DNA from 3 places in the Citrobacter sp. ANG330 genome. Region 1 is predicted to be linked to each of the others. Evidence: predicted binding sites of a transcription regulator. Region 1 holds the regulator's gene; each other region holds the start of a gene.

The links. The regulator PurR, encoded in region 1, represses purine synthesis genes. The targets are predictions, from matches to a motif close to CANGCAAACGTTTGCNTG.
Region 2: pyrC (dihydroorotase) is a predicted target of PurR. The motif match lies at 1,939-1,956, and genes of this name have one in related genera.
Region 3: purT (formate-dependent phosphoribosylglycinamide formyltransferase) is a predicted target of PurR. The motif match lies at 1,565-1,582, and genes of this name have one in related genera.

What each region holds. Positions count from the first base shown of each region.
Region 1 is NZ_JASJUI010000002.1:69,577-73,860, reverse strand. Features, by position in the region: gene punC (purine nucleoside transporter PunC) at 1-229, opposite strand, end outside; gene punR (DNA-binding transcriptional activator PunR) at 342-1,274, shown strand; gene purR (HTH-type transcriptional repressor PurR) at 1,271-2,296, opposite strand; gene QNN88_RS06025 (YnhF family membrane protein) at 2,591-2,680, shown strand; gene QNN88_RS06020 (MFS transporter) at 2,790-4,016, shown strand; gene sodB (superoxide dismutase [Fe]) at 4,063-4,284, opposite strand, start outside.
Region 2 is NZ_JASJUI010000002.1:363,096-367,379, reverse strand. Features, by position in the region: gene bssS (biofilm formation regulator BssS) at 1-202, opposite strand, end outside; gene dinI (DNA damage-inducible protein I) at 523-768, opposite strand; gene pyrC (dihydroorotase) at 844-1,890, opposite strand; gene QNN88_RS07520 (lipoprotein) at 2,154-2,714, opposite strand; gene grxB (glutaredoxin 2) at 2,845-3,492, opposite strand; gene mdtH (multidrug efflux MFS transporter MdtH) at 3,556-4,284, opposite strand, start outside.
Region 3 is NZ_JASJUI010000001.1:404,076-408,359, forward strand. Features, by position in the region: gene QNN88_RS02045 (tellurite resistance TerB family protein) at 15-674, opposite strand; gene yebF (protein YebF) at 769-1,122, opposite strand; gene yebG (DNA damage-inducible protein YebG) at 1,195-1,485, opposite strand; gene purT (formate-dependent phosphoribosylglycinamide formyltransferase) at 1,617-2,795, shown strand; gene kdgA (bifunctional 4-hydroxy-2-oxoglutarate aldolase/2-dehydro-3-deoxy-phosphogluconate aldolase) at 2,901-3,542, opposite strand; gene edd (phosphogluconate dehydratase) at 3,578-4,284, opposite strand, start outside.

The DNA.
Region 1 (4,284 bases):
CCAGCAGCAGGATCGGTTTACGTCCGTAGCGATCTGAGAGCGGGCCCCACAGCAGTTGTGCGATGGCAAAACCCGCTAAAAACAGACTCAGGCTGGCGCTGACGGCAGATGCCGGTGTTTGCAGGTCAGATTGAATGGTGGCAAAAGCGGGCAAATACATGTCGGTCGCCAGAAAACCCAGCACGCTGAGTCCTGCCAGCCAGACTAAAAACCCTTTTCCAGGTTGCATAGTTGTTCTCTAATTTTTGATTAATCACACTGGCGCAGAGTGTAGGGAGTGAATTTCGGCTTGTGAAACGCTAATATTTGTTTATTGCATTCAAAAATTTTGTAGGCAGATTATGTGGTCAGAATATGCGCTGGAAGTGGTCGATGCCGTGGCGCGCAACGGGAGTTTCAGTTCCGCGGCCCAGGAGTTGCACCGGGTACCCTCGGCGGTCAGTTATACGGTTCGCCAGATGGAAGAGTGGCTGGCCGTCCCGCTTTTTGAACGCCGTCATCGTGATGTCGTGTTAACCCCGGCAGGCGCCTGGTTTTTGAAAGAAGGGCGTTCTGTCATCAAAAAAATGCAGATCACGCGCCAGCAGTGTCAGCAAATCGCCAATGGCTGGCGGGGGCAACTCCCCATCGCGGTGGATAACATCGTGCGCCCGGAACGCACGCGGCAATTGATCGTCGATTTCTATCGCCACTTTGATGACGTAGAGCTGCTGGTCTTTCAGGAAGTGTTCAATGGCGTCTGGGACGCGCTGTCAGATGGCAGGGTTGAACTCGCTATCGGTGCGACCCAGGCGATCCCGGTCGGCGGACGATATACCTTCCGCGATATGGGTAAACTGAGCTGGTGTTGTGTTGTTGCCAGCACACATCCACTGGCCGCCATGAGTGGACCCTTAAGCGATGATACGTTGCGCAACTGGCCGTCACTGGTGCTGGAAGATACTTCCCGCACTCTGCCGAAACGGGTGACCTGGCTGCTGGACAACCAGAAGCGGGTGGTGGTCCCGGATTGGGCATCCTCCGCAACCTGCATCAGCGCCGGACTTTGTATCGGCATGGTGCCGACACATTTTGCCAGGCCATATTTTAATAAAGGACAGTGGGTGGCGCTGAATCTGGAAAACCCCTTCCCGGATTCGGCCTGTTGCCTGACCTGGCAGCAGAACGATATGTCACCTGCGCTAATCTGGCTGCTGGATTATCTGGGAGATAGCGAAACGCTGAACAAAGAATGGTTGCGGGAGCCTGACGAGGCTCCCGCAGAAGAGGCTTAACGACGGTAATCGCGGAAGGGGCCATCGGCAACAGAGCGGCGCTCAACCAGACGCGGGTGAACTTCAATGGATTGTGACTCTTCACGTTTATTGACGATGCGGTCAAGCAACATGTTAAAGGCCGTCTCACCCAGTGAATCTTTCGGCTGGTGGATGGTGGTCAGAGCTGGCGTAAAGAAGCGGGCGTTGCGCACGTTGTCATAGCCTATCAGCGACACGTCCTGAGGGACGCGCAGACCCATTTCATCAGCGGCGCAAAGGGCACCCATTGCCATGACATCGCCACCGCAGAAAACCGCTGTCGGGCGATGCGCCTGTGACAGAATTTGCTGCATCGCACGGTAGCCGGATTCTGGTTCGAAGTCGCCTTGCACAATCCAGTTTTCAGGCACTTTAATCAGCGCTTCTTCCATCGCTTTCATAAAACCGGCCAGACGGCCTGCGCCGGTGTTGCGCTCCATCAGTCCCGGGATCACGCCAATTTCGCGATGTCCGCGTTCAATAAGGTAACGGCCAGCCATATAACCGCCCTCAAAGGCGTTATCAATCACGGTATCAGTGAAATCGGCTTTGGCCTCGCCCCAGTCCATCACAACCATCGGGATATGACGATACTCTTCCAGCATCGAGAGCAGAGGGGCGGGATATTCGGAACACATCACCAGCAGGCCATCCACGCGTTTTTGCGCCATCATGGACAGATAGGCACGTTGCTTTTCCAGGTTGTTCCAGACATTACCGAGGATCAGGGTATAGCCTTTCTGAAAGCAGTTTTTTTCAACTGCTTCAATAATTTCAGCAAAGTAGGGGGCTTCGCTGCTGGTCGCCAGCAACCCGATAGACTTGGTATGATTCACCTTCAGACTACGGGCTACCGCGCTGGGGGAATAGTGCAATTCTTTGATTGCCGCCCACACTGCATTGCGTGTTTCTTCAGCGACGAAACGCGTTTTGTTAATTACGTGTGATACGGTTGTAGTGGAAACGTTTGCGCGCTTCGCTACATCTTTAATTGTTGCCATTAAATCTCACTCCAGACCCAACCTGAACAGTCAAATATGCTAAGTAAACGTTTGCCTTTACTCATCCTGTGCGCAACGTCAGGGTTGCAGCATGCCGGGAAAACGCAACAGAGCATCAGGAAGGGGTCAATGGCCGGTACGCTAATCAAGTAAGCGTCGAATTTTGGCTGATCTTAACGAAAAGGGGAAGTATTAAAAGCACATATCACGCTAAATCGTGGGAGATTTTCGCACGCAAGTGTGCAAAAATGCGCTATATCACTTTTTGTGTGGGAATAAAAAGGAGAAAAGTTGATGAGCACCGATCTTAAATTTTCATTAGTAACTACGTTTATCGTTCTGGCTTTAATCGTTGCTGGCGGTCTGACAGCGGCACTGCATTGATTTCCCGTCGGGGGAGTCTCTGCTCCCTCGTCACTCCCGCCATATTGTTATTGAATCTGCAAAAGTCTTTTGTATTTTTGTTAACTTCTCTTTTTTTGTGATTGATGTCATGCTTTTGACTCTTAGTTACGCATCGCGCCTCGACGCGAAGAGCCGGAGTCATCACTGCATGAAAATTAATTATCCTTTACTGTCGCTGGCTATCGGCGCGTTCGGCATCGGTACGACCGAGTTTTCGCCAATGGGTCTGCTACCCGTCATCGCGCGTGGCGTCGATGTGTCTATTCCCGCAGCAGGTATGCTAATCAGCGCCTACGCTGTCGGTGTGATGGTCGGGGCACCGCTAATGACGCTGCTGTTGTCACATCGCGGACGTCGCAATGCGCTGATTTTTCTGATGGCTATCTTTACGCTTGGCAACGTGCTGTCGGCCATTTCCCCGGACTACACAACACTGATGCTGTCACGCATTTTGACCAGCCTTAACCACGGCGCGTTCTTTGGCCTGGGCTCCGTTGTGGCAGCCAGCGTGGTGCCGAAGCACAAGCAGGCCAGCGCGGTGGCGACCATGTTTATGGGGCTGACCATCGCCAATATTGGCGGCGTTCCGGCGGCAACCTGGCTGGGTGAGACCATCGGCTGGCGGATGTCGTTTATGGCAACGGCCGGTTTGGGCGTCATTTCGATGCTGAGTCTCTTTTTCTCGTTGCCGAAAGGTGGGGCTGGGGCACGTCCGGAGGTGAAAAAAGAGCTGGCGGTACTGATGCGTCCCCAGGTGCTTTCTGCTCTGCTTACCACGGTACTGGGGGCGGGGGCCATGTTTACGCTGTACACCTATATATCGCCAGTCCTGCAAAGCATCACTCATGCCACGCCGGCCTTTGTGACCGGAATGCTGGTTCTGATCGGCGTGGGCTTCTCCATAGGTAACTATTTGGGTGGCAAACTGGCCGATCGCTCGGTTAACGGTACGCTAAAGGGCTTCTTGCTGCTGCTGATGGTGATTATGCTGGCTATTCCCCTGTTGGCGCAGAATGAACTGGGCGCGGCGATAAGTATGGTGGTCTGGGGGGCAGCGACCTTCGCGGTGGTTCCTCCGCTGCAAATGCGCGTTATGCGTGTGGCTCACGAAGCACCGGGTTTGTCATCTTCCGTGAATATCGGCGCTTTTAACCTCGGTAATGCTTTGGGTGCCGCTGCGGGCGGGGCCGTCATTTCTGGTGGGTTAGGCTACAGTTTTGTTCCTGTCATGGGCGCGATTGTGGCAGGTATGGCGCTGTTGTTGGTGTTCATCTCGGCGAGAAAACAGCCTGAACAGGTGTGTGTCGCAGGTTAATGGCAGGGCAAAAACGCAGAAGGGTGCCCCTTCTGCGTTATCTCTCTTACGCGGCGAAGTTCTTCGCGACAAACTCCCAGTTTACCAGCGCCCAGAAGTGCTCCAGGTAACCAGGACGCGCATTACGGTAGTCAATGTAATACGCATGTTCCCACACGTCGACGGTCATCAGCGGCGTGGCGTCGGTGGTCAGCGGTGTACCGGCGTTGGAGGTTGAAACGATAGCCAGCTTGCCCTCTTTTCCTTTTACCAGCCAGGTCCAGCCTGA
Region 2 (4,284 bases), 290 kb from region 1:
TGCCGGCTTCTAATATCGAAATAAATTGTCTGGCAACATCGGTGGTTAACCAGAGCGTCTGACCGACTTCTGTACCATCGGGTTCGGGACGATTTGGAGTCTGGTAATGCAAACGCAGCATCAGCGCGTCATAGCTATCTACGGTGCTGATGTCCCATCCCACAAGCGGATGAGTCTGAATGACTTCATTATTCTTTTCCATCATGCCCCCTAATTCGTGTTACAAGACAACGGCTTTCGAGGTTCAATGCGTTTTTATCTGAAGCAACTTCAGTATATCAATAAATAAGGGTATTCACTGAGATTTTAAAGAGGGGGGAGCATAAATTTCTGCAAATTAAGAATTTATGAGTAATTAATCGCCATCTTATTCACACTTTTTAAGTATGTTGTGCAATATTTTTGAGCGACCGGTGAAAATATAAACAATTCTTAAGGTTGTAGAGAAATTTAAAATGGATGAAAAATGACAGATTAAAAAAGCCGGGGCGACCCGGCAAAAGAGACTACGGCATAGCATTTTTATTCTTTAATGAACCAGTCGTCGGCGCTTTCCCAGGTTTCCTGAAGAATTTCACTGATCCGTTCTTTATCTTCTTTCGTCGCACCAATGACGGACAAATTATTGGCTGCAGCGTAACGGACGGTGACATTACCGTCATTGTCGGGAAAGGAGTGAGTAATACGGCGGGAGAGTTCGCCTGCCAGGGCATCAATGGCACCGGCAGGCAAAGGTGAAGTTTTAGCAATAGTGACTTCAATACGCATAATAGCCCCCTGTTGAATATACTGTTTATTTATACAGTTGATCTGACCGAATTACAACAGGGAGCGCTGATTTTTTTACTTTTTCATCGTCCAGTGTACCGTTTCGCCTCCGAGGAACGGCACCAGCGTATCGTCGGAGAGCGCAATGCTCTCCGGCACCTGTTGCTCTTCACGTACCAGCTCAATAAAGGTGTCATTCACTGGCAGGCCGTAGAATCGCGGACCGTTAAGAGAACAAAAGGCTTCAAGGTGCGCCAGTGCGTTCATCTCTTCAAACACGGTGGCATAGCTTGCCAGCGCCGTCGGCGCATTAAAGCAACCCGCACAACCGCAGCTTGCCTCTTTACGATGACGGGCGTGCGGCGCGGAGTCGGTGCCGAGGAAGGCGCGTTCAAATCCGCTGGCAACGAGGTCTCGTAGCGCCTGCTGGTGGACATTGCGCTTCAGAATCGGCAGGCAGTAGAGGTGAGGACGAATACCGCCAACCAGCATATGGTTACGGTTAAACATCAGGTGTTGCGGAGTAATCGTCGCGGCCAGTAATTCATTGCCGTCACGGACATACTCCGCCGCATCTTTCGTGGTGATATGCTCAAAGACCACTTTCAGCGCAGGCAGGCGCTGGCGCAGAGGCTCCATCACCGTCTCAATGAAACGCGCTTCGCGGTCAAAGATGTCGATATCGGCGTGGGTGACTTCGCCGTGAACCAGCAGCGGCATCCCGAGTTTTTCCATACGCTCCAGCACAGGCATGATGGCATCAATGGAGGTGACGCCGTGACTGGAGTTGGTGGTGGCATTCGCCGGGTAGAGTTTTGCCGCCGTGAACACACCTTCGCGAAAGCCGCGCTCCAGTTCAGCGGGATCCAGTGTGTCCGTTAAATAGCAGGTCATCAGCGGGGTGAAAGTGTGTCCGGCAGGAACGGCATCAAGGATGCGTTGACGGTAAGCGATAGCCGCATCCACCGTGGTGATCGGCGGCGCAAGGTTGGGCATCACAATCGCACGTGCATAAATGCCGCTGGTGTAGGGCACGACTGCTTTTAACATTTCGCCATCGCGAAGGTGAAGGTGCCAGTCGTCTGGGCGGCGGATCTTTAAAACCTGGGAGGGTGCTATCATCAATATGCTCCGGCTGGGGGATGTCATTTTTGCCGGAAACAAAGGATATGCGGAAACGTTTTCGTTTGCACGTAAAAAAAGGCGCCGTAGCGCCTTTGAGAATGACGACAAACCTCATCCCGATACTGGACAAGCAGAAACAACCTAATTAAAAACGAGGAAAATCAATTGATTGATTTTCGGCTGCTTATCACAAAGAAGGAAAAACCACGTTTTTTCCTTCTTTGCCAGCGATCTGAAAGGCGCCGTAGCGCCTTTGTCGTTTAATCCGTGAACGGGATGATAATTTCACCCGGTTTCACTTCGATTCCTTTGGCATATTTTTTCGCCAGCGCTTCGCCTTTGCTACTGTCTTCGCGCAGAATGTACGCCGGTTGCTGGTTAAAGTAATTGCGCAGCGACTGGTTCAGATAGGGCATTAGCGTTTGCAGCACCGACTGCATTTTTTCCGGCGTCACGGTGGCGTCCACCACTTCCATTTCCTGCAGGAAGATGGCCCCTTTTTCTTTATTAAAGACGGGCAGCGCTTTCAGTTTGAGCTTGATGGTCGCTTTCTGGCTGCCAAACAGGGAATTCATATCCAGATTGGCATCGCCGGTCAGCGTCACTTTGTTCGGCTCTTCACGGCCGATCTGGCTGGAGAGGTTGTTCAGGACGATATGCGCATCGGCGACGCCCGGGAGACCAATATCTTTGGCAAAGTTGTTACGCTTTTCGAGCGCCTGATTAATTTCTTGTTCGCTTACGGTGTACTGCGTGAGCTGATTACAGCCGGTCAACAGGCCGCCAACAATCAATGCGGCAGCAAAAAAAATCTTCTTCATGAGGGTCCTCTACATGATGCGGTCATCATAATCCCGACATAACGCAGCATGTGTTACCAGCGCGAACATCGCCAGTAGAAAAAACTGAAAATAGCGGTGGCCTGGGTCACCCTGCCACCGCCGGTGAACGTTAAATCGCCATAGATGATAACAGATTGACCTGCGTCTGTTTCGCCATATTGTCGCGATAGTCAGCAACGCGTGTCGGCCAGGTGATACCGGCTACCAGCGTCAGATTACGCAACAGGGGAAATAGCTGAATGTCATCTTCGGAAAGTTCACCGTTCACGCCATTAGGCTGCACAATGAGCTTATCGAGTGCGCGCAAATCATCACTGATTTTTTTGGTCAGGCCAGCGGAATGGGCAAGATGGTCGGCAAAACTGCCAATCATCGCCTCTTTCTTCTCAGTAAAGTATTTGCGTGCCGAAGGGGTGGCAAACTCATCAAACGCAGATTTTGCAAAACGCGGCAGCAGCAGGTGATTGGCGTAGCTGTTTACTTTGCGCAGCCACTCGTCAATGGCCGGGTTTTTCTTGCCGGTGAGCAGCGGTTTGCCATCCAGCTTATCGACGTAATGGACGATGTCCATGCTTTCCGGCAGATAACGACTGTCGTCTTTTTGCAGAATGGGCACCATTTTCTGACCAATCATTCGGGTCGGGGTTTCGTCATCATCATTGGCTAAGACATTCAGTTCGACGGGGATATTCTTGAGGCCGAAAATCATGCGGGCTTTGATGCAGAAAGGGCAGTGATCGTAAATATAAAGCTTCACGTTTCTCCTCCATTTGACTGTCAGTTCCCTTTCAGTATGGAGGAGACACGCGCAGGCATCAAATCAGGCGCCGGGTTCCAGCATGCCGCGCGGCGTGCGTTTGTGGCTGAATTGCCAGCCCAGCGCCAGGAAAGTAATGACGCCAATAATCCCCAACATCATCCACGGCAACTCCGGCTGCTGGAGCAGTTTCCCCATATCAAACAGCCAGCCTCCGCCGATATAACCAATTGCGCCACCAATGGCTAAGCCCAGGCGACTAAAGCCCATATAACTTCCGCGCGCACGCGCATCGGCCAGTGAAGCGCTGAGGGTCTCTCGGGCGGGTTCAGCAATAATCGAACCAATATAGAAGGTACAGATCAGCGTAAACAACTGCTGTAAGTCACTCACCAGTCCCACCGGTAACATACTCAGTGACATCAACAGTAAACCCGCCATCAGGCGATGCTCAAGACGAAAACGCTTCTCGCTCCAGCGTGCAATAGGATAGAGCAGCGTTAGTGAAAGGCATGCCTCAATGGCATACATCCATTTCACCGCGGCAGGCGAACCGGCAATGTCATTAACCATAATCGGCAGCATCAGCATCACCTGCACCGCCAGCATGTAATAACCCGCCAGCGTCAGCACGTAGGTGACGAAGCGTTTATCGCTGAGCACCCGACTCATTCCTTCCCGTACCGGAATACGCACGGTAGAGAGTTTCCACGCGGGCAGCAGCCAGGCGTTAAAGGCGGCGCAGAGCACGAACAATAGTGCCCCGGTTGCGCAAACCAGACGGAAGTCATA
Region 3 (4,284 bases), on a different contig from region 1:
CGCGAGGTATTTCGTTAGCCAGGTAATGCCTGTTTTTGCTGTTTCAGATCCTGTTCAATGCCATCACGGACATCCTGGGGGATCTTCAGCGCATCGCCCAGCGCGTTGAGATAACTGCGTTCCATAAAATGGTCGATATCAATCGCCGCACAGCTCAGGAAATACAGCTCCAGCGCTTCTTCCTCGTTGCGGACCCCCTGCGCAAGGCGCTGTGGGTCGAGCGGTTGTTCAATCGCCTGTTCAATGAAAACGCGTCCCTGCTCTTCTACACCGGCTTCACGCAGTTGCTGCTCGATTGCGGCCCGCTCACTGGCATCGATATGTCCGTCGCTTTTCGCCGCAAAGACCAGCGCGAGGATCAGCCGTTCGGTACGCACATCCAGCGGCGTACTCTGTGCGCCGAACTGCGGTTCACCCTGATGCGCCGCACGGATTTTATCTTTATACTTGTTCCACAAGACCGTCCCCGCCACCGCACCGCCGCCGACCAGCAGCGCGCTGGTGCCATATTTGCTGAGCAGTTTGCGTGAGGATTTGTTGGCGACCAGTAATCCCGCCAGACCGCCGAGCGCACCGGGAACCAGCAGTTTACTTAAGCCTTGTTCACCGGAAGCAGATGAAGAGGATCCGTTTTGTCCGAGAAGAGATTGTAATTGATTTAGCCAGTTAGCCATTTTTGCCCCTCAAGTACTGACAATGAATTGTCAAAGCGTACCCGAGGGGGTGTCAGGAAATGTCTGTTACGACAAAAGATGCGCAAATATTACGTCAGGAGGGCTGATACGTTGCGGTACCTGCTTTGCAGTCCACGGTCACCCGATAGTGGATATCCGCACTTTTTCCGCGCACGGTCAGCGGGACCACCCACTTACCCTCCCCACCGGTGATCTCTTTTGGATTAACCCATGCCACCGGGTCGGCCTGCCCCACATGCTTTTGATCGTCGGCCCAACGCGAAATGCGATTCTGCTGATAATCGCGCTTAACGCTCGCTGCAATACCCTCGGTATCCAGACCTTCACAGTTAAGGAACTTAACTGTCTTACTGTCCGTACCTGCCGCCGACACCGATACACTGGTGCATAACAACAGCAAGCAGGCTAACACGCCCGTTCTTTTCATACTTTCCCTTTCTCCATAGCACAGTGATACAGGGAAAAGCATGGTACAAAACGTCAGGAGCGCAAGTCAGCTTCAGGCTGCCTGCGTATCGTCCCCGGAAGAGGCGTCATTCTCAACGGCCTGCGGAGAAGGCAACTTACCGGTTTTGAGGATGGTGCTCAGCACATCTTTTTGTTCCGCCAGCCACAACGACAGGGCTTCACGCTGTTCGTCTTCCAGCGCTAACGGTGACTGTTCAAGCCAGGTATCGAGCAGATCTGCCGTATCCAGCATCTTGTCATACGCATCGGCTTCCTTTTTGCTGGTAAATGACATTTTTTCCTCACCTTCCCGAATGACTACGTATTTAACTTCAACCGCCATGATGCAGCCTCTCAATATTACTGTATTTATGTACAGTATATTCTATTTTACCATTGAAATCAACCTGGCAATAAAGACAGACGCAAACGTTTTCGTATATACTGCGGCCAAATTTGTTGGGGGATATATTCATGACGTTATTAGGCACAGCGCTGCGTCCGGCAGCAACTCGGGTGATGTTATTGGGTTCCGGCGAACTGGGTAAAGAAGTGGCTATAGAGTGCCAGCGTCTCGGTGTCGAAGTGATTGCGGTGGACCGCTATGCCGACGCGCCGGCCATGCATGTCGCGCATCGCTCACACGTCATTAATATGCTGGATGGTGACGCGCTTCGTCGCGTGGTTGAGCAGGAACAACCGCACTATATCGTGCCCGAAATTGAAGCCATCGCTACCGATATGCTGGTAACACTGGAACAGGAAGGATTAAACGTTGTGCCCTGCGCCCGCGCGACAAAGCTGACGATGAACCGTGAAGGTATTCGCCGTCTGGCAGCAGAAGATTTGGCGCTACCCACCTCGACCTTCCGTTTTGCCGATAGCGAAGCCACTTTCCGTGACGCCGTGGCTGAAATTGGTTATCCCTGCATTGTCAAACCGGTGATGAGTTCGTCCGGTAAGGGGCAGAGTTTTATTCGTTCCGAAGCGCAGCTGGCGCAAGCCTGGGACTATGCCCAACAGGGTGGTCGCGCGGGTGCCGGTCGGGTGATCGTTGAAGGCGTGGTAAAGTTTGATTTTGAAATCACCCTGCTCACCGTCAGCGCTGTCGATGGCGTCCATTTCTGTGCTCCGGTGGGTCATCGTCAGGAAGACGGCGATTATCGTGAATCCTGGCAGCCGCAGCAGATGAGCGCGCTGGCGCTGGAACGCGCGCAGGAGATTGCCCGTAAAGTGGTGTTAGCGCTGGGTGGTCACGGTCTGTTTGGCGTAGAGCTGTTTGTTTGCGGGGATGAGGTTATCTTCAGCGAAGTCTCCCCTCGCCCGCATGATACCGGCATGGTTACGCTGATCTCTCAGGATCTGTCCGAATTTGCCCTGCATGTACGCGCTTTTCTCGGACTGCCCGTGGGGGCCATTCGTCAGTATGGTCCGGCCGCTTCTGCGGTGATTTTACCGCGACTGAACAGTCAGGACGTGACGTTTGATAATGTTGAGGCCGCCGTCGGCGCGGGTTTGCAGGTGCGCTTTTTCGGCAAGCCGGAAATCGAGGGAACGCGCCGTCTGGGTGTGGCGCTGGCAACGGCTGACAGCGTTGATGAAGCGATTGAACGCGCGAAGAATGCCGCCGCGCAGGTGAAAGTGACAGGGTAAACAACAGCAGCCGCAGGCCGGTTAAGGCAGTCATGCCACTATCCGGCAAAGCCCGATGGCGGCGCTAGCGCGCCTGATCGGGCCTACGGCTTACACATGGGTAGATTACTGCTTCGCGCCTTCTACCGCTTCGCGCGCCAGTTGGGTGATGCGATCGTAATCACCGGCTTCCAGCGCGTCATTCGGCACCAGCCAGGAACCGCCGATGCACAGCACGCTCTTCAGTGCCAGGTAATCACGGTAGTTAGCCGGAGAGATGCCGCCGGTCGGGCAGAAACGCACCTGAGAGAACGGACCGGCAATGGCCTGCAGCGCTTTGGTGCCGCCATTCGCTTCTGCCGGGAAGAATTTGAATTCTTTCAGACCGTAGTCCATACCCAGCATCAGTTCAGAAACGGTGCTGATGCCCGGAATTAGCGGGATCGTACCTTCGGTTGCCGCTTTCAGCAGCGGCTCGGTCAGACCGGGGCTGATAGCGAATTGCGCACCGGCAGCAGTGACCTCTGCCAGTTGCTGCGCATTAAGCACCGTACCGGCACCCACGATCGCTTCCGGGACTTCTTTGGCGATAGCACGGATAGCATCCATCGCGCAGGCGGTACGTAACGTTACTTCCAGTACGCGCACCCCGCCCGCAACCAGCGCTTTTGCCATCGGCACAGCATGTTCCAGTTTATTCACTACGATCACCGGGACAACCGGGCCGGTGGTCAGGATTGCTTCTGCACTTGTTTTCCAGTTTTTCATCAGAGTTTTTCTCTCGCCTGATTACAAAATATGCCTTAAAAATGAATACAGGTTGCGCCCTGTTCCGCGCCGGATAAATTCTCACGCAGCGCACTAAACATTTCACGCCCCGTTCCGATGCGCGATGCGCTCAGATCCGGGATATGCGGCTGGCGGGCGGCAAGCTCCGCCTCATCCACCAGCAGCGTCAATTCACCTGTCTGTCCGTTCACCCGAATAATGTCGCCATCGCGTACTTTTGCCAGCAGCCCGCCATCATAGGCCTCCGGAGTAACGTGGATAGCTGAAGGCACTTTACCGGACGCACCGGAGAGTCGACCATCAGTAACCAACGCAATTTTGAAACGACGGTCCAATAATACACCAAGTGGCGGCATGAGTTTATGTAATTCTGGCATTCCGTTCGCTTTTGGCCCCTGATGTCGCACAACAACCACGCAGTCACGGTCCAGCAGGCCGGCTTCGAAGGCGGGTAAAACGTCATGCTGACTTTCAAAAACAATGGCTGGCGCTTCAATCACCTGATTCTCGACCGGCACAGCGGACGTTTTCATGACTGCGCGCCCGAGATTACCGCTCAGCACTTTGGTGCCGCCGTGATGGGAGAACGGCTGGTCAAAGGAGGCAATCACACTGTTGTCCAGCGATTGGGTTGCGCCTTCACGCCAGTCGAGTTCGCCATTGTTCAGCCATGGCTCCAGGGTGTAGCGCTTCAGACCGAAGCCAGCCACAGTATTGACAT